3 regions of the Pseudomonas kielensis genome follow, and region 3 is predicted to be linked to each of the others. Evidence: predicted binding sites of a transcription regulator. Region 3 holds the regulator's gene; each other region holds the start of a gene.

Region 1 (6,640 bases), 800 kb from region 3:
GCTGATCGAGATGGGCGCTTGTCAGCGTCCCTTCAACAGGCGAGCATATGGCCCTCTGCCGTTAGTGCTGTAGGGGTTATGAAAGCGATTTTTCCTGCTGGTGTGGTGTTGGTCTGCCTGCTGAGTATGTTCAATGGGGCGCGCGCGATGGCGGCGACGACTCCGGATCAAGCGGTTTCCAGTACGTCAACGACTAAGGTGGCAACCACCACTGCGGTCAAAAAAGTCGCGCCTGTGAAAAAGCCAGACACCGCGAAAAATCCCGCTGCCCACAAGCAACGACCGCCGATTGCCTCGAAATCCAGGGCAGCGAGCGAAGTGGTGCGCACCACTGAGTTGCCATCCACCAATATCGACCTGAGCCTGCCACCGGAAATGGTCCGTCAGTTGCAACCCATTGGCACCGTCCCGATCGTCAAGCGCGCGCCCTTGCTGCCGCCACTGTTCGAGGAAAAGCCCAAGGAAGAAAGCAAGTTCCAGCTCAACGGCCGGCTGATTACCAACGAAATGCAATTGCAGCTGCGCAATGAAGATCGTCGGGAAATCGAAGGGGCGGCCCTGGAATTCCAGTTCAATCAGTAAAAACCGACGGCAGGTGTGACCTGGCGACCTGACGCTTTGTCGCAAGACTGATCAGTCACGCGTATTTGCGCGAAAAACCCCTGGGCGGCCAATTTCAAACGGCTGTTTAAGCGGGTACTCTAGTCCCCGTCATTCCACACTCCCGAGGAGCTTGTCGTCATGAAATGCCGAGAAGGCTGTGGCGCCTGCTGCATTGCCCCTTCCATCAGCACACCGATTCCCGGCATGCCCCATGGCAAGCCTGCGGGCGAACGTTGTGTGCAACTGTCTGTCGATAATCTGTGCAGTATCTTCGGCCAGCCCGAGCGTCCTGCCGTCTGTGGCGCGTTCCAGGCGGATATCGAGGTCTGCGGCAGCAGCCAGGAACAAGCCATCACGCTGATCGGCTGGTGGGAGCAAATGACCGCGGCGTAGTGTGTTCAACGAACGGAACTTCAACAAGAAGGAACAAGACTATGGGTTCGCTGCATCGTATCGCTGTGTTGTGTGGGTTGAGCGCTGTTCTGGCCTCCACGGGGGTTCAGGCCGAAGACTGGAAAGTTGCCAAGAACGAAGACGGGATCAAGATCTCCCTGAGTGAAGTGCCAGGCTCCGACTACAAGTCCTATCAGGGCGTGACCTTGATGAAGACCACTGTCGCCAAGCTGCGGGCGCTGCAGGATGACGTGGTCGGGGCCTGTGCCTGGATCCACGATTGCAAGAGCCAGAAGCTGCTCAAGCAAGAAGGTGACCAGATCTGGACCTACACCCAGTTCAATACGCCTTGGCCCGTGACTGCGCGTGATTCGGTGATGCATATCACCGTCGTCAATGGCGCCGACGGCAGCCTGACCCGCAACCTGGAAGGCGTGCCGAAATACGTTCCGGAAGAAAAGGGTTTTGTCCGGGTGACCGAGGTCAAAGGCTTCTGGAAGTTTGTGCCCAAGGGCGATCAGGTCGAAGTGACGTATCAAGTGCACACCGAGCCAGGTGGCAGTGTGCCGGCGATGGTCGCCAACAAGTTTGTGGTCGATGCACCTTTCAATACCCTCAAGGCCCTCAAGGAGCGTGCCGAGAAGTAAGCACGCCTGTTCCTGGTCATCGGAACAACAGGGTTGGTGATAGCAACCCTGTTGCCAGGGCAAATCTTCGAGGGGCGGGGAACGAATGCCCGCCGACCCGGGTCGAGATGGAAGTAAGCCCATCTACGGGTTTTATCGAGGAGGCACCGATGCAAAAGTGGGAAATCACCTTTGTGGATGATCATGGTGTGCAAAGCATCGAACGCTTCGACTGCGAGCACCAACCTGACATGGAAAAGGCTGCGCAACTGATTCGCGCCAAACTTCTCCCGGTCCCGGCGGAGCTGGATCTCAATGACCTGGAAGGTCGCACCAACGACCCGACGCTCAAGAGCCTCAAAGATCAGAACAGCATTCAAATCCTCAGCATCTCCCCGATTCCATAATCCCACCTGTAACAAGGCCTTGGCACGCGCTCCGAGTTAGGGCTACTCTGCAAACGAGATCAGCGAATGGATCGCTAAGGTCTGGTCTTGTCAGCTACATGCTTGTTTCCCGGCGGCAATCTGATTGTCGTAGCGCCTGCACCATTCGGTTGCAGGCGCGGGGAGTACGGAAAGTCTATCCATTGGAAGTAGGAGGACGTTTCATGAGCACAGCCTATCAAGAAGACATCAGCAGCAGCGTGCTGCGCCGCATGAAAGAAGGCGGTTTTGATTTTTCACGGTTCCATCCCATCGAGTTCTACGCCATTTTCCCCGACGAGGAGGGGGCACGCAGGGCGGCAGGGCAATTTCGCGGTGAATCCTTGAATGCACAGATCAGTGTGCGCGACGACGGTGCCTGGTACCTGGAACTGAGCAAGGTGATGTACGCCACCTACGGCGGCATTGGCGATTTTGAGCAGGACTTCGAGGCGGTGGTCGAGCCTTTGGGGGGAATCATCGAAGGTTGGGGCGTCAAGCAGGAGGTACGAGGGCAACTCGCATAACACTATGAATAGCGACAACACTCAGCGACGGCTGACCCTTGGGGTCGGCCGTTTTCATTTGGGCCGGGGCAAATGCCAGGCAAAAAAAAGCCACCTGAGCAGGTGGCCAAAAGGGAAGAGGGGTAGCCAGCAAGCGAACGGTGCCGCTTGCTGCGTGATGGGCCAATTATCCGCGTGCCCGGGCGGGCAGTGAAATGAACTATGGCTATGCTGCTAATAGCCATAAGCATTGCTTCGCAATGAAGCGCGAGTGATCAGGTGAGGGTGTTTGCTGCACGGGATTGGTGCGAAGCCTTCGGGGTGAAAATCCAACTGATTGATATTAAAGGGTTTATGCCGCTGGCACGGGCCTTGCGATGCCAAGGTGTCCGGGTGACAAGGAGTACGGCATGATCCGCACCTATTTTGATGAGATGTACGATGCCAGCGGCCAGGTCCGCGCGCATTATCGAGAATTCGCCCGTTGGCTGGCAGAAACGCCTGACGAGCTTCTGGCTCAACGCCGACGCGAGGCCGATCTGTTGTTTCATCGCGCCGGGATTACCTTCACGCTCTATGGCGATGAGCAGGGCACCGAGCGCCTGATTCCCTTCGACACCATTCCGCGCAGCATCCCCGCCAGTGAGTGGCGGATTGTCGAGCGTGGCTGCATCCAGCGGGTCAAGGCGCTGAACATGTTCCTCGCCGACCTCTATCACGAGCAACGCATCATCAAGGCCGGCATCATCCCGGCCGAGCAGGTGCTGGCCAACGAACAGTACCAATTGGCCATGCAGGGCCTGGACCTGCACCGCGACATCTATTCGCACATCTCCGGGGTCGACCTGGTGCGCGATGGCGACGGCAGCTACTACGTGCTGGAAGACAACCTGCGCACCCCCAGCGGCGTGAGCTACATGCTCGAAGACCGCAAGATGATGATGCGCCTGTTCCCTGAGCTGTTCGCGGCCCAGCGCATCGCGCCCATCGATCACTACCCGAACCTTTTGCTCGACACCCTGAAAAGCTCGAGTCCCATCGATAACCCCAGCGTGGTGGTGCTGACCCCGGGACGCTTCAACAGCGCGTTCTTCGAGCACGCTTTCCTGGCCCGGGAAATGGGCGTGGAGCTGGTGGAAGGTGCGGACCTGTTCGTGCGTGACGACAAAGTCTTCATGCGTACCACCGATGGCCCCAAGGCCGTCGATGTGATTTACCGGCGGCTCGATGACGCCTTCCTCGATCCGCTGGCATTCAACCCGGACTCGATGCTCGGGGTTCCCGGCCTGCTGGCGTCCTATCGCAGCGGCAACGTGGTGTTGGCCAACGCCATCGGCACGGGGGTGGCGGATGACAAGTCGGTGTATCCATTCGTCACCGAGATGATCCGTTTCTACCTCGACGAGGAGCCGATTCTGAAAAACGTACCGACCTGGCAGTGTCGCAACCCCGCGGAACTGTCCCACGTGTTGGCCAACCTGCCCGATCTGGTGGTCAAGGAAACCCAGGGCTCCGGCGGCTACGGCATGTTGGTCGGGCCAGCGGCGACGGCGGCCGAGATCGAACAGTTCCGCGCACGGATCAAGGCCAAGCCCCATGCCTATATCGCCCAGCCGACGTTGTCCCTGTCGACCTGCCCGACCTTCGTCGAAAACGGCATCGCCCCGCGGCATATCGACCTGCGCCCGTTCGTCCTGTCGGGGCGCGAAACCCGGGTGGTGCCTGGCGGCCTGACCCGCGTCGCCCTGCGCGAGGGCTCCCTGGTGGTCAACTCCTCCCAGGGTGGCGGTACCAAGGACACTTGGATTGTCGAGGATTAAAGGAAGCTTGCCATGTTGAGTAGAACTGCCTCGGATCTGTACTGGATGTCGCGTTACCTGGAGCGGGCGGAAAACCTCGCACGGATGCTCGACATCAGTTATTCGCTGTCGTTGATGCCACAGGATGGCCGCGGCGATGGCCTGCACGAACTGGCGATGCCGTTGTTGATCACCGGCACGCTGGAAGACTACCTGGAGCGCCATGGCGCGTTGCACGCCGAGCGCCTGCTGCACTTCTTCGCCCTGGACGCCGCCAACCCGGCCAGCATCTACAGCTGTCTCGGGGCCGCGCGGGCCAGCGCCCATGCGGTGCGTGGCCGGATCACCGCCGACATGTGGGAAAACATCAACGCCACCTGGCTGGAAATTCGCGGCATTGCCGAACAAGGCCTTGGGCGTTATGGCATGAGCCGGTTCTGTGAGTGGATCAAGGAACGTTCCCACCTGTTTCGCGGGGCTTCCTACGGCACCATCATGCGCAACGATGCGTTTCGCTTCATTCGTCTGGGCACCTTCATCGAGCGGGCGGACAACACCTTGCGCCTGCTGGATGCGCGCTACGAAATGGCCGGCGACCAGGGCGAGGCGGTCAGCGATGGCACCGCCCACGCCTACTACCAGTGGAGTGCGTTGTTGCGGGCCCTGTCCTCATTCGAGGCCTACACCGAAATCTACCGTGATGCGCCCGGTGCCCGTCAGGTCGCCGAGCTGTTGCTTTTGCGCGCCGATGTCCCCCGTTCGTTGCGCGCCTGCACCGAGGAAATCGACCAGATCCTCGCCCAGCTGCCGGGCGCCAACGGCCGTCCGGCCCAACGCCTGGCGGCGGAAATAGACGCGCGCCTGCGCTACACCGGCATCCAGGAAATCCTCGACGAAGGCCTGCATGCCTGGTTGACCGAGTTCATCCCGCTGGTACGCCAGTTGGGCAATGCCATACACAGTTCCTACCTGGAGGCTGCATGAGACTTTCCATAAGCCACGAGACCACCTATCACTATGAGGATCAGGTGCGGGCGAGCATCCAGTATGTGCGGTTGACCCCCCACGACAGCGAGCGCCAGCACGTACTCAGCTGGCAACTGGAGCTGCCGCGACCGGTGCGTGCGCAGCTCGACCCGTTCGGCAACATCCTGCATGTGCTGACCCTGGACGAGCCCCATGAAGCCATCATCATTGGAGCGCGAGGGCAGGTGGACATCGATGAGTTGCGCGAGGCCGAACACGAGAGCCAATCGGCCCTGCCATTCCTGCGCTTTACCCGCCTGACCGAAGCCGACGAGGCCCTGCAGGCTTTTGCCTTACAGCAATGTCGGCAACGTCGCGACCGCAGCGCGCTGATCGACCTGATGCATGGCCTGAACCAGCACATCACCTACACCCCGGGCGCCACCGAAGTGCAAACCAGCGCCGCGCAAGCCTTCGCCGGCCGTGCCGGGGTCTGCCAGGACCACGCCCACACCTTTATCGCTTGTGCCCGCAGCCTGGGGATCCCGGCGCGTTATGTGTCGGGCTACCTGTACAGCGAAAGCAGCGAACACCTGGCCAGCCACGCCTGGGCCGAAGCCTGGCTGGACGACGCCTGGTACAGCTTTGACGTGACCAACCAACTGGCCCGTCCCGAACGCCACCTGAAGCTGGCAGTGGGCCTGGACTACCTCGACGCCTGCCCGGTACGCGGCATGCGTCGCGGTGGTGGCTTTGAGCAGATGCACGCCAAGGTGTTCGTCTCGCCGCTGCCGGCCCCGGTGATGTCGGTGCAACAGCAGTAGGCGGCGATAGCCCATCGCTCGCTCCCACGTGAACGGATGCTCAGTCCGGGGGCATCGCCTCCGGTTTGCTGCGCTGCACCTCCTGCCGATGTATGCGGCTTCGCCCCACGGCGCTAGGCGCCTCCCCCCGGATGGACACCTTCGCTCAGCCTGCCGATGGGGCGGGTGGATCAAGAGCTGCAGGCGAGCTAACGCTCGGCCTGTTGAGTGGTAAGGGCCGGCGAGGCGGCCTGCTTTATTCCAGGTGTATGAATTTTCCTGTGGGAGCGAGCCTGCTCGCGATGGCGCCCGCCCGGGCGCCGCATCCAGCGACCCGTCAGGGCTTCACCTTGCGTCCCGCCATATGGCGCAAATACGCCAACAATTGCGTCAACTCCTCATCCTTCAGCACCGCTTGGGAGAACCCCGGCATCTTCGCCTGGGGCCATTGGCGCAGGCTTTGCGGGTCGCGGATGTAACGTTCGAGAAACGGTGCACCAAAATATTCGGTGGGGTTGA
Region 2 (6,640 bases), 470 kb from region 3:
GGGTAGCTGCATCTTTGCCGGCCTGGTGGTGCAGTGGCCGTTGGGCTGGCTATCGGACCGCTATGACCGGGCAGTGCTGATCCGCAGCTTCGCCATTTGCCTGGCGTTGGCCGCGCTGCCTCTGGCGATCATGCCCAAGGTGCCGTTGGAAGTATTGTTCATCGCCGGATTTGCCTGTTCGCTGGTGCAGTTCTGCCTGTACCCGCTGGCGGTAGCGTTCTCCAACGACCACGTCGAGAGCGATCGGCGGGTGTCACTGACCGCGATGTTGCTGGTGACGTACGGAGTCGGGGCAAGCATCGGGCCGTTGGTGGCGGGTGTGCTGATGAAGTTTTTCGGCAGCCAGATGCTCTACGCGTTTTTCAGCTTCTTTGCCCTGGTCCTGGTCTGGCGCATCCGGCCCAAAGCGGTGACCAACCTGCATCAGGTCGATGACGCGCCGCTGCACCACGTGGCAATGCCGGACAGCATGTCCAGTTCGCCACTGGTGGCGGCGCTCGATCCACGGGTCGACGAGCAGGTGGTGCAGGACCAGATGCAGAACGGTGCCAGCCCGGAACCCGAGCCAGAGGAGACCGCAGCGGATACCGAGGCCGAACAGACCCCTACCGACCCGCCGCCGGACGATGAGCATCCCCACACCTTCACTGGGGCCAGGCCTTGATCTGAAGGCAAAAAAAAACGGGCAGTCACCGCAAGGGGCTGCCCGTTTTTTTGCCTGGCGAATCAGAAATCGTCTTTGTCGAAACGCCGGGCTTCACGCTGCAGTTGGTAGACAAAGCGCTCGACCTGACGTTGTACCAGGCCGCTCATGTTGTGAAACCGCACGCCGGCGAAGGTGGTGTCGATCCGCTCTTCGTGATGCAGGTAACGCAGCTCCACCGAGGTGGTCATGCTGCCGAAGGGCAGGGCGGCCAGGAAGCGGTCGTAGACCTGGCCCAATTGCAGCCCGCTGGTGATGTCGCCGTCAAAGCGCAGTTTGCAGCCGGTGGCGGAGATGTCCAGCAGCTTGCCGCTCAGGGGCACCTTGAGCTTCTCGCCCGCCAGTTCGATATTGACCAGCTGCGCCAGCTTCAGGGCCGCGCGAAAGGCATTGCGACGCTGGTGGTAGACCACCTCGTCGGGCAGCGTGCCGCGGTAGCAGCGGCCACCGTTGGATTCGTCGATGGCCAGGGTGCCGTTGCTCTCCCAGGCGATGCGCACGCCTTCGTGAAAGCCTTCGATCCGGAACGGTTCGCCGGCCAGCAGGAAACGCTCGCCATCGCGCGGGATCATCTCGTCGAGGGCAATCATGTTGCTTTCCCGATCGATGTCCACCAGGTAGCTCTGGAAACGCTGGCTGCGCTCATGGAACGTGATGATCAGGGGATCATGGCTCTCTTGCAGCATGCGCAGGGTGCTGACGATTTCCAGAGGTGTCGTGAGCACTTTCGGTGGCTGCGGAGCATCTTCCGCGCTTGAGGCATTGAACACGGTTTATCACTCTCCAGACAGAATACGGTCACACGCAAGAGCCGGCATTCTGCCAGCATGTTTCGCGCCTTGATAGAGCGCGCTGAGGGTCGAGGTCAAGCCTGGCTGAGTGGGCGCGGCTTCACGAGCATCGCGGTTGAGCCGCGTGCGTCATAAAGGGTGGGAGACTCGCCGCCATTGAGGATTCTCAATTGATGGGCAGTGGAGGCTTGTTGCACCTGAATCGAACGGCCGTTGTGCGCGTTGGCGCTCTGGCACTCGTTCAGCAACTGATTCAGCGCCTCGCTCTGGGCCAGCAGTTGCTCGCCCAGGCTGGACTGCGCGGCGAGCTGTTGCAGGCCGCTGCTGTCGGTGGGCAGGTTGAGGCTGGCGAGTATTTCGCTGCGCCGGCGACCATGCTGATCCAGCAGGACGATCAGGCCTTGCTTGCTGGCCAGGATCTGCTCCAGCCGTTGCATGTCGCGACCGTGCAATGCCAGGGATTCTTGCCCCAGCAAATCGAGCAACTGTTGAGCTGGCTCAAGGTCGTCGGTAATCAGTTGCAGTAAATTGTTATCGTGCATGGCTGGCCTTGGGTTTTAAGCGTCCAAAAGCCTGGCGCAAGCCTGGGGCTAGCGCTGGGCTTCGAAGTTGAGCAGTTTGCTGGCGACGCGGTTGCTGTCGACTTTATAGCTGCCATCGGCAATCGCGGCTTTCAACTCGGCCACACGGGCCTTGTCGACTGCGGGCTGATCGCGCAGCGTGTCGCTGATCTTCTGCAACTGCTGAGCCTCGTTGCTGAAGTGAACCGATTCCCCGCTCTGGCTGGCCGCGACCTGTTGGGTCTCGGTCGACAGCGGCGCGTTTTGCGCGGCGTCAGCAGATTCCTGGCTGGCACTGGTGCGCGTGCTGGTGAGCGTGGGGGCGCTGTTCAAACGGCTGAAATCGATAACCATGATGCAAAAAACCTCTGGGAATTTGGACGCTTGCCATGTTTTCGGCCAAATGGCGAAAAACTTTAGGCTCATTTCTCGATGAGCACGGGCGCGTCGGCATTTGCCCTGCGTGAGGCACAGTTTAGGGAATGGCTGGCAGCTGCGCCAGTTATCTACATGGCCACTTCAACCTGACCGGGGGCCATCACCTGGGCCTTGATCACCCGTTGGGAGTTGAGGTTCTTGACCCGGATCTGTTGATTGAGACCGCCATTGGCCAGGGCTTCCCCGGGCATCCGCACGCTGAGCGTGCCGCTGCGGGCAGTGATCACCACCTGGTCGCCCTTGCGCACCACTTCGGCCTGCTCCAGGTGCACCAGGGTAATGACCTGGTCGTTGACCATTGGTCGGACAATTTTTTGCCCGATCGCCTGGTCGACACTGGTCAGGTAACCCTGGTTGATCAAGCTGATGTCGCGCTCACGCAGGATCACGTCAGCCGGCTCAATGATTCCGGCACGCTTGAGCGGGCGGGTGCTGGTCACGACTTCGCGGAACAGCCGGACTTGCGCGGGCACGAACACGGTCCAGGGCGAGGTGCCGTCGCAACGGACCTTCACCGTCACCCGGCCCACCGGCCTGGCCGGGCTCTCGAGGGACGCTGTCAATTCCTTGTCGCACGTCGGCAGGCGCAGGCGGGGATCGAGCTGCTTGACCTCGATCTCATAACGGCCTTCGGTTTGGCTGGAGGCCAAATAGTCTTCAACAGTGAATTCAAGAAAGCCCTGAGTGACGCCGATAAGTAGATCAGGCAAGGTAAGCGGATCTGCAAGGGCAGGGCTGCCAGCGTTGAAAAGGCACGCCGCCGCAGCCGCGCCGAGCAATCGGCGGCAGGTTGAGGTCAGGCGTCGGAAAAATGTCGTGTTCGCGTTCATAGCGGTTAAAAAGCAAGCGCCGTGCCGTTTAGTGATGAATGTGCGTCGCAACACACTTAGCGTTGGTGTAGGGGGCTGGGCATGGCTGGTGTAATGGATTCGGTAAACCAGCGCACACAACTGGTAGGGCAGAATCGCCTGGAGCTGTTGTTGTTCCGTCTAGACGGTCCGCAGCTCTATGGCATCAATGTGTTCAAGGTTCGGGAGGTGCTGCAATGCCCGAAACTGACGCTGATGCCCAAATCCAATCCTGTCGTGTGCGGTGTGGCAAGTATTCGGGGCGCAACCATTCCGATCATGGACCTGGCAATGGCCACGGGGTCGGGCGGGTTGCAGGACCAGAGCAATCCCTTTGTGATCATCACCGAGTACAACACCAAGACCCAAGGGTTCCTGGTGCGCTCGGTCGAGCGGATCGTCAACATGAACTGGGAGGAGATCCATCCGCCACCCAAGGGCACCGGCCACGATCACTACCTGACGGCGGTGACGCGGGTCGACAATCAGTTGGTGGAAATCATCGACGTCGAGAAGGTCCTGGCCGAAGTGGCGCCGGCACCGGAAGCGATTTCCGCCGGGGTGGTGGATGACGAGACGCAGCACAAGGCGCTGTCGTTGCGGGTGCTGACGGTCGATGACTCGTCGGTGGCGCGCAAGCAGGTTTCTCGTTGCCTGCAGACGGTGGGGGTCGAGGTCGTGGCGTTGAACGACGGCCGGCAAGCGCTGGACTACCTGCGCAAGCTGGTGGACGAGGGCAAGAAGCCGGAAGAGGAATTCCTGATGATGATTTCCGACATCGAGATGCCGGAAATGGACGGCTACACCCTCACGGCCGAGATCCGCAACGACCCGCGCATGCAAAAGCTGCACATCATCCTGCATACTTCGTTGTCAGGCGTGTTCAATCAGGCGATGGTCAAGAAAGTCGGTGCCGATGACTTCCTGGCCAAGTTCCGTCCTGATGACCTGGCATCCCGGGTAGTCGACCGGATCAAAGCAGCAGATATCAGCTAGGTGGCCTTTGCCCCTGGCGATCAACACGATTTAAGAGGCGGCATCTTTGTCTACGGGTAATTTGGATTTCGAACAGTTCCGGGTCTTCCTGGAAAAAGCCTGTGGCATTTTGCTCGGTGAAAACAAACAGTATCTGGTCTCGAGCCGTCTCAACAAACTGATGGAACAGCAAGGCATCAAGTCGTTGGGTGAACTGGTCCAGCGCATCCAGGTCCAGCCGCGCGGTGGGTTGCGCGAGATGGTTGTGGATGCGATGACCACCAACGAAACCCTCTGGTTTCGTGACACCTACCCGTTTGAAGTGCTGAAGAACAAGGTCTTGCCCGAGGCGATCAAGGCCAGTCCCGGCCAGCGCCTGCGGATCTGGTCGGCGGCCTGTTCGTCGGGGCAGGAACCCTATTCGCTGTCGATGTCGATCGACGAGTTCGAGCGGAGCAACATGGGCCAGTTGCGGATGGGGGTGCAGATTGTTGCCACCGACCTTTCCGGGACCATGCTGACCAACTGCAAGTCAGGCGAGTACGACAGCCTGGCGATCGGTCGTGGTCTTTCGCCCGAGCGCCTGCAGCGTTACTTCGACCCGAAAGGGCCGGGGCGCTGGGCGGTCAAGGCGCCGATCAAGAGCCGGGTGGAGTTCCGCTCGTTCAACCTGCTGGACAGCTATGCCAGCCTGGGCAAATTCGACATCGTGTTCTGCCGCAACGTGCTGATCTACTTCTCTGCCGAAGTGAAGAAGGACATCCTGTTGCGCATTCACAGTACGCTCAAGCCGGGCGGTTACTTGTTCCTCGGTGCATCCGAAGCCCTCAACGGCCTGCCGGATCACTACCAGATGGTCCAGTGCAGTCCGGGGATCATCTACCAGGCCAAGTGATGGTCAGGTGGTAACAAAGCGGGAGTCCTCAGGGGCTCCCGTTTTTTATCGTGCTGCGCAATCCTTGTAGCAAGCCTGTCGAGCCGCCCAGGGCGGCAGAAAAGCGGCAGGTGCCGGAAGACGCTTGCCGCTTTTCTGGCATTGCCGCCTTGCCGCTTCCGGCCAGGGCCCCTGTTTGCGGGGTCTGGCAAGCTGGCACGGGGCTTGCTTTGAGCCTGTTACGAAAAATCAGGTCACCCAAAGGTTTCCGACATGAGCATCAGCTTCGATAAAGCGCTCGGTATCCACCAACAAGCCCTCAGCTTCCGCGCCCAGCGCGCCGAAGTGCTGGCCAACAACATCACCAACGCCGACACCCCGAACTACAAGGCGCGGGACCTGGATTTCTCGGCGGTCCTGGCCGCCCAGGCCGACAAGAGCAAGAACGGCAGCTTCGCCTTGAACAAGACCAATAGCCGTCATATCGAAGCCCAGGGCCTGAGCAGTGCTGACGAGTCGTTGCTGTACCGCACGCCGATGCAGCCCTCGATCGACCAGAACACCGTGGACGCCCAGCTGGAACAGGCCAGCTACGCCGAGAACTCGGTGAACTTCCAGGCCAGCTTCACCTTGCTCAATAGCAAATTCAAAGGGCTGGTAGCAGCCCTGCGCGGAGAATAATCCATGTCCCTGTCGAGTGTTTTTAATATTGCCGGTAGTGGCATGAGTGCCCAGACCACGCGCCTGAATACCGTGGCCAGTAACATCGCCAACGCCGAGACCGTCTCCTCGAGCATCGACCAGACCTACCGTGCCCGGCACCCGGTGTTTGCCACCATGTTCCAGGGCGGCCAGGCGGGCGGCGGCGACTCGCTGTTCCAGAATCAGGATGCGGCCGGCCAGGGCGTGCAAGTGCTGGGCGTGGTCGAGGACCAGAGCAATCTGGAAGCCCGCTACTTGCCCAACCACCCGGCAGCTGACGCCAAGGGGTACGTCTACTACCCCAACGTCAACGTGGTTGAAGAGATGGCCGACATGATTTCCGCCAGCCGTTCGTTCCAGACCAACGCGGAAATGATGAACACCGCCAAGACCATGATGCAGAAGGTCCTGACCCTCGGTCAGTGATAAGGGGCAGCTTCGATGAGTGTTACCGATTCCACCAGTGGCCCGAGTCTCAACGACATTCTTGCGAACTCCAAGACCACCGTCACCAAGACCAGCAATGATGGCCTGGCGGCCGCTGCTGGCAGCAAGACTGGCAAGAACGAGCTGGGCAAGGACGCGTTCCTGCAACTGCTGGTGACTCAACTGAAGAACCAGAACCCCCTCGACCCGCAGGACAACAGCGAGTTCGTTGCCCAGTTGGCGCAGTTCAGCAGCCTGGAAGGCATCACCACCCTGAACTCCTCGGTGAACAACATATCGAGCTCGTTCAAATCGTCCCAGGC
Region 3 (6,640 bases):
GCCGGTTGCGCACTTCTTCGAGCAATTCAGGGAAACGCGACAAATGGCTCGGCAGGTTGCGCGCATCGATCGATACGGCCACCAGCGGCTGGGCCAACTCGTCGTGAAGCAACGCGCGTTCGGCCAACTCTGGCAGCAACCCGGCGGGCAGGTTGTCGATGCAGTAGTAGCCGTTGTCCTCCAGAACATTGAGGGCTGTGCTTTTACCGGAGCCGGAGCGGCCGCTGACGATGATCAGGCGCATGATTAGTGACCGTTTTGTTCGTCCAGGACGACCTGGTACAGGGCTTCGCTGGTGCTGGCACTGCGCAGGCGGTCGCGCACTTCCTTGCGGTCCAGCATGCTGGCGATCTGGCGCAGAAGTTCCAGGTGGGCATCGGTGGCGGCTTGCGGGACCAGCAGCACGAACAGCAGGTCGACCGGAGCGCCGTCGATGGCGTCGAAATCAATAGGCGCATCCAGGTGCATCAAGGCGCTGATGGGCGCCTCGCAGCCTTTGAGGCGGCAGTGAGGAATGGCGATGCCGTTGCCAAAACCGGTCGAACCGAGTTTTTCACGGGCAATCAGGCTCTCGAAGACATCTTGCATCTCCAGATCCGGGACTTCCCGGGCGATCAGGTTGGCAATTTGTTCGAGGGCGCGTTTTTTACTGCCGCCCGGCACGTTCACCAAAGAACGGCCGGGGGTCAGGATGCTTTCAAGTCGGATCATGGGATGGGGGTGTTAACGACCGGTTGCGCCCTGGAGGAGGCTCTGGGTCTTTTCCTTATGCTTTTTAAGTTGACGGTCCAGCTTGTCGGTCAGCAGGTCAATGGCGGCATACATGTCCGTATGCTCGGCATTGGCGACCACTTCTCCGCCGGGGATATGCAGCGTGGCTTCGATTTTCTGCAACAGCTTCTCGACATTCATCGTGACTTGCACGTTGGTGATCTTGTCGAAATGCCTCTCCAGTCGGTCGAGTTTTTCGCCGATGTAGGTGCGCAGAGGTTCGGTAACTTCCAGTTGGTGTCCACTGATGTTGACTTGCATACAGCTTCTCCTTCGTTGCCAGTGCATAAGGCGGCAGGCCGAGTTGCCTGCCACTAGGGTGTCTGCGAAAGATTTCGAAAACACCCTGGAACGCGGTGGCGTGGCCCGTTACATCAATCGCTTGCGTTCGCTCGAAGGCGCGATCCCGAGGGATTCACGGTACTTGGCGACGGTACGACGGGCTACCTGAATACCTTGTGCCTCCAGTAAACCAGCGATCTTGCTGTCACTCAACGGCTTTTTCTGATTTTCCGCGGCAACCAGTTTTTTGATGATCGCGCGGATCGCCGTGGACGAGCATTCGCCGCCTTCGGAGGTGCTGACGTGGCTTGAGAAAAAGTATTTCAGCTCATAGATACCGCGCGGGGTATGCATGAATTTTTGCGTGGTGACCCGGGAAATCGTCGACTCGTGCATGCCCACCGCTTCGGCGATGTCATGCAGGACCAGCGGCTTCATCGCCTCGTCGCCATATTCGAGAAAGCCGCGCTGGTGCTCGACGATCTGGGTGGCCACTTTCATCAGGGTTTCGTTGCGGCTTTGCAGGCTCTTGATGAACCAGCGTGCCTCTTGCAACTGATTGCGCATGAAGGTGTTGTCGGCGCTGGTGTCGGCGCGACGCACGAAACCGGCGTACTGAGGGTTGACCCGCAAGCGCGGTACCGACTCCTGGTTCAGTTCCACCAGCCAGCGTTCGTTGTCCTTGCGCACGATCACATCGGGCACCACGTATTCGGCTTCGCTGGACTCGATCTGCGAGCCGGGCCGCGGGTTGAGGCTCTGGACCAGTTCGATGACCTGGCGCAGTTCGTCTTCCTTGAGCTTCATGCGCCGCATCAACTGGCTGTAGTCGCGGCTGCCGAGCAGATCGATGTAATCACTGACCAGGCGCTTGGCCTCTGCCAGCCAAGGGGTCTTGGCGGGCAGCTGGCGCAATTGCAGCAACAGGCACTCACCCAGGTTGCGGGCGCCGATGCCGGCGGGCTCGAATTGCTGGATGCGATGCAGGACGGCTTCGATTTCGTCCAGCTCGATGTCCAGTTCCGGGTCGAATGCCTCGAGAATTTCCTCGAGGGTTTCGTCCAGGTAGCCCTGATTGTTGATGCAGTCGATCAGGGTCACGCCGATCAGGCGATCGGTGTCGGACATCGGGGCCAGGTTCAATTGCCAGAGCAGGTGGCTCTGCAGGCTTTCACCGGCGGAGGTGCGGGTGGTGAAATCCCACTCGTCGTCATCGTTGCTGGGCAGGCTGCTGGCGCTGGTCTGGTAGACGTCTTCCCAGGCGGTGTCGACCGGCAGTTCGTTGGGAATGCGTTCGTTCCATTCACCTTCCTCGAGGTTATCCACCGTGGGGGCGGTTTCCTGGTAGGAGGGTTCCTGGACGTCGGTGTTGGGTTTGTGCTCGATGTTGTCCGCCATAGGGTCGGCGTTATCGAAGTCGTCGCCTTCTTCCTGGCGTTCGAGCATTGGATTTGACTCCAAGGCTTCCTGGATTTCCTGTTGCAGGTCCAGGGTCGACAATTGGAGCAGGCGGATGGCCTGTTGCAGCTGCGGTGTCATCGTCAGCTGCTGGCCCATTCTCAAGACTAGCGATGGTTTCATGGCTGGGGCTTAACACCTTATTCGCCGGCGCACGTGCGCCATCCACTACAGGGCGCCGGAGCGCCAAACTTAAGCAAATTATATGCCTGAAACTGAAGTGTTTGCCTAGAGCGTCATGACAATAAAAATATTCAGGCTTTCATTGACAATGCGCTCTACCGGCAGGCCAGACGCCTCGCTGCTTAAAGGCGGAACTCGTGGCCCAGGTACACTTCCTTGACCAGTTCGTTGGCCAGGATGGTTTCAGCGTCACCTTCTGCGATCAGTTGACCATCGTTCACGATGTAGGCGGTTTCGCAGATGTCCAACGTTTCACGCACGTTGTGGTCCGTGATCAGTACGCCAATGCCCTTGGCCTTGAGGTGATGGATGATCTGCTTGATGTCACCGACCGAAATCGGGTCCACGCCGGCGAAAGGTTCGTCGAGCAGGATGAACTTCGGCGCGGTGGCCAGGGCGCGGGCAATTTCCACGCGGCGTCGTTCGCCACCGGAAAGGCTCATGCCCAGGTTGTCGCGGATATGGTTGATGTGGAACTCCTGCAACAGGCTTTCGAGTTCCTTGCGCCGACCGGCCTTGTCGAGTTCCTTGCGGGTTTCGAGAATGGCCATGATGTTGTCGGCAACCGACAGTTTGCGGAAGATCGACGCCTCCTGTGGAAGATAGCCGATACCTGCCCGTGCGCGACCGTGCATGGGCTGGTGGCTGACATCCAGGTCGTCGATCAGTACGCGACCCTGGTCGGCCTGCACCAGGCCGACGATCATGTAGAAGCAGGTGGTCTTGCCGGCACCGTTGGGGCCAAGCAGGCCGACGATCTGGCCGCTGTCGATGGACAGGCTGACGTCACGCACGACCTGACGGCTCTTGTAGCTCTTGGCCAGGTGCTGGGCTTTCAGAGTTGCCATTACTGGGCCTTTTGCTCGTCAGTTTTCTTTTTCGGCTGGATGACCATGTCGATCCGCGGACGTTGCTCAGTGACCTTGCTGCCCGTGGCGCGACCGGCGCTGGCGAGCTTTTTGTTGGTGTCGTAGACGATTTTCTCGCCCTGGGTAATGTTGCCGTCCTTGTCGACGACTTTGGCCCGATCGATCAGCACGACGCGGTCTTGCGAGGCGTGGTACTGGATGGTCACCCCGTAGCCCTGCACGGGTTTGGAGTCGCCCGCCGTTTGCACTTGCTCGAAGTAGGCCAGGTTGCCAACCGAGGTCACGACGTCGATGTCACCCGCTGCGGTGCGGGTGATGGTCACGGTGTTGCCGGTGACCTTCATCGAGCCCTGGGTGATGATCACGTCGCCCTTGTAGGTGGCGATACCGTTCTTGTCGTCCAGTTGGGCGTCGTCGGCCTGGATGCGGATAGGTTGATCTCTATCGGTCGGCAGGGCCCAGGCGCTCACGCTTCCCAGTGCTGCGCCCAAACTGAGCAAAATAGGGAGGGTTTTAACGAGCCTCATACTGTCCTCTTACGTTCGATAGCAGGTGTATCCTGCTTTCTTTCAAATACGCCTTCATTCCGGTACCAGTCGATACACCGCCAGCGCCGTCGATTCTAACGGCTTGCTGGGTCTGCGCATATTGTTGCTTGGGGAATACCGTCATGCGTGTGGTGGTGATGACCATCGGGCGATTCTTGGCATCGGTGCGTGCAATGCGCACCGAGTCGATGAGTTCGACCTCGGTGCCGTCAGGATTGACCTCGCCACGCTCGCTCTGCACATGCCAGGGGAATTCGCTGCCGCGATACATCTGCAGGTCCGGCTTGGTCAGCAAGGTGACTTCGCTGGCCTTGACGTGTTCGACCTTGTCGGACGTCATGTCGTACTGCAACTTGCCATCTGGCTGGAACTGCACGCTGTGGGCGTTGATGGCGTAGTAGTCGATCTCGCTCTCGTTGACCGCGGCTACCGGCTTGTCGAGAAAGCGCTCAGGGCTGATGTTCCAGTAGCCGACAGCCGCTAACAACGCGGCGATGGCTGCGAAAAACACGATATTGCGAAACTTTTTACTCAGCATAAATGACTCACAGGTACGCAGCGTTGGCGTCTTCCAGATTGCCTTGGGCGCGTAATATCAATTCACAGAATTCTCGAGCAGCACCTTCGCCACCACGGGCCTCGGTGATGCCGTGGGCGTGTTCGCGGACAAAACTCGCGGCATTGGCAACGGCCATGCCGAGGCCGACGCGCCTAATCACCGGCAGGTCGGGTAGGTCGTCGCCCAGATAGGCGACCTGTTCATAGCTTAGGCCCAGTTGCGCGAGAAGCTCGTCGAGCACCGCAAGTTTGTCCTCGCGGCCTTGATACAGGTGGCTTATCCCCAGGTTTTTGGCGCGACGCTCGACCGCCGGGCTTGTTCGACCACTGATAATGGCCATTGTCACACCGCTGGCCAGCAACATTTTCATGCCCTGGCCGTCGAGGGTGCTGAAACTCTTGAATTCGCTGCCATCCTCGAGGAAATTCAGGCGACCGTCGGTGAGTACGCCGTCGACATCGAAGACCGCCAGCTTGACGGGCCTGGCGCGTTCGAGCAGGTCGTCAGCCATTACATCACCCCTGCGCGCAACAGGTCGTGCATGTTCAGGGCGCCGATCGGGCGGTCATCGTTGTCGACCACCACCAGGGCGTTGATCTTGTTGTCTTCCATGATCTTCAGGGCTTGTGCGGCGAGCATGTCGGCCCGGGCGGTCTTGCCATGAAGGGTCATGACCTCTTCGATCCTGGCCTGCTGGAAGTCGATCGAGCGGTCCAGGGTGCGCCGCAGGTCGCCGTCCGTGAAAATCCCGGCCAGGGTGCCATCGGCTTCCAGGACCACGGTCATGCCCAGGCCCTTGCGGGTCATTTCCAGCAAGGCGTCTTTGAGCGATGTACCGCGCACCACCTGTGGCAGTTCGGCACCGATGTGCATGACGTCTTCGACTTTCAGCAGCAGGCGCCGACCCAGCGCGCCGCCCGGGTGGGAGAAGGCGAAGTCCTCGGCGGTAAAGCCCCGGGCTTCCAGCAAGGCCACCGCCAGGGCGTCGCCCATCACCAGCGCTGCCGTGGTCGATGACGTCGGCGCCAGGTTCAGCGGGCAGGCTTCATGCTCGACATGCACGTTCAGATTGACGTCAGCGGCCTTGGCCAGTGTCGAGTCAGGGTTGCCGGTCAGGCTGATCAACTGGATTCCCATGCGCTTGATCAGCGGGAGCAGGGTGATGATTTCGTGGGTCGAGCCGGAATTGGACAAGGCGAGGATGATGTCATCGCGGGTAATCATGCCCATGTCGCCATGGCTGGCTTCGGCGGGGTGCACAAAAAAGGCCGTGGTGCCGGTGCTGGCCAGGGTCGCGGCAATCTTGTTGCCGATGTGCCCGGACTTGCCCATGCCGACCACCACCACTCGGCCTTTGCTGGACAGAATCAACTCGCAAGCGCGTACGAAGTCTGCGTCGATATGGGCCAGCAAGCCTTTGACGGCTTCCAGCTCGAGGCGGATCGTACGTTGTGCCGATTTGATCGGGTCGCTGGACTGGCTCATGTCTGAAGTCGAATAGCCTGGGAAAAGGTGGCGATTATAGCGGTAATGATCAATTCCCTCACGTTAGTTCGTCACGCTTTGTGCGGGCTGCGTCACGGGAACCCTGCGATTAACCGGCTTTCACCTTAATTGAAGCTGAATGCGGCGGTCTTCGGCCTTGGGCGCCATGACTGGGCAGTGATATAGTTCGCCGCCTGTCCGGCCTGCCAAGGATGATATGTGCTCTCGTCGGAGGGTGCGGCGTCCCAGTGTGAGGCTTGCATCGCAAGGAGTTTAGATGAGTGCCGATAACGCCTACGCGGTCGAGCTTAAGGGAGTGTCCTTCAAGCGCGGCGCGCGCAGCATTTTCAATAATGTCGATATTCGCATACCACGCGGTAAGGTCACCGGCATCATGGGGCCTTCCGGTTGCGGGAAAACCACGCTGCTACGCCTGATGGGCGCGCAGTTGCGTCCTTCCAGTGGCGAAGTGTGGGTCAACGGCC

What was found. Region 3 encodes sigma-54, which starts transcription at its own class of promoters, with help from an activator protein. Its sites were predicted from a motif close to ANTGGCATNNANNTTGCTNT; they were not measured.
Region 1: a site for sigma-54 is predicted at 2,913-2,932, ahead of Q1W70_RS02050 (circularly permuted type 2 ATP-grasp protein). Genes of this name have one in related genera too.
Region 2: a site for sigma-54 is predicted at 5,402-5,421, ahead of flgB (flagellar basal body rod protein FlgB). Genes of this name have one in related genera too.

Annotation. Positions count from the first base shown of each region.
Region 1 covers NZ_CP130043.1:391,484-398,123, reverse strand. Annotated here, with positions in the region: gene Q1W70_RS02075 (translation initiation factor 2) at 79-582, shown strand; gene Q1W70_RS02070 (YkgJ family cysteine cluster protein) at 742-996, shown strand; gene Q1W70_RS02065 (START domain-containing protein) at 1,038-1,643, shown strand; gene Q1W70_RS02060 (hypothetical protein) at 1,793-2,029, shown strand; gene Q1W70_RS02055 (ribonuclease E inhibitor RraB) at 2,233-2,574, shown strand; gene Q1W70_RS02050 (circularly permuted type 2 ATP-grasp protein) at 2,964-4,373, shown strand; gene Q1W70_RS02045 (alpha-E domain-containing protein) at 4,386-5,336, shown strand; gene Q1W70_RS02040 (transglutaminase family protein) at 5,333-6,142, shown strand; gene Q1W70_RS02035 (c-type cytochrome) at 6,459-6,640, opposite strand, start outside.
Region 2 covers NZ_CP130043.1:728,308-734,947, reverse strand. Annotated here, with positions in the region: gene Q1W70_RS03720 (MFS transporter) at 1-664, shown strand, start outside; gene Q1W70_RS03715 (flagellar brake protein) at 727-1,473, opposite strand; gene Q1W70_RS03710 (flagella synthesis protein FlgN) at 1,569-2,036, opposite strand; gene flgM (flagellar biosynthesis anti-sigma factor FlgM) at 2,085-2,408, opposite strand; gene flgA (flagellar basal body P-ring formation chaperone FlgA) at 2,561-3,322, opposite strand; gene Q1W70_RS03695 (chemotaxis protein CheV) at 3,404-4,336, shown strand; gene cheR (protein-glutamate O-methyltransferase CheR) at 4,383-5,210, shown strand; gene flgB (flagellar basal body rod protein FlgB) at 5,463-5,870, shown strand; gene flgC (flagellar basal body rod protein FlgC) at 5,874-6,317, shown strand; gene flgD (flagellar hook assembly protein FlgD) at 6,333-6,640, shown strand, end outside.
Region 3 covers NZ_CP130043.1:1,195,016-1,201,655, reverse strand. Annotated here, with positions in the region: gene rapZ (RNase adapter RapZ) at 1-244, opposite strand, end outside; gene ptsN (PTS IIA-like nitrogen regulatory protein PtsN) at 247-711, opposite strand; gene hpf (ribosome hibernation-promoting factor, HPF/YfiA family) at 724-1,032, opposite strand; gene Q1W70_RS05940 (RNA polymerase factor sigma-54) at 1,141-2,634, opposite strand; gene lptB (LPS export ABC transporter ATP-binding protein) at 2,817-3,542, opposite strand; gene lptA (lipopolysaccharide transport periplasmic protein LptA) at 3,542-4,090, opposite strand; gene lptC (LPS export ABC transporter periplasmic protein LptC) at 4,077-4,649, opposite strand; gene Q1W70_RS05920 (KdsC family phosphatase) at 4,657-5,181, opposite strand; gene Q1W70_RS05915 (KpsF/GutQ family sugar-phosphate isomerase) at 5,181-6,155, opposite strand; gene Q1W70_RS05910 (ATP-binding cassette domain-containing protein) at 6,433-6,640, shown strand, end outside.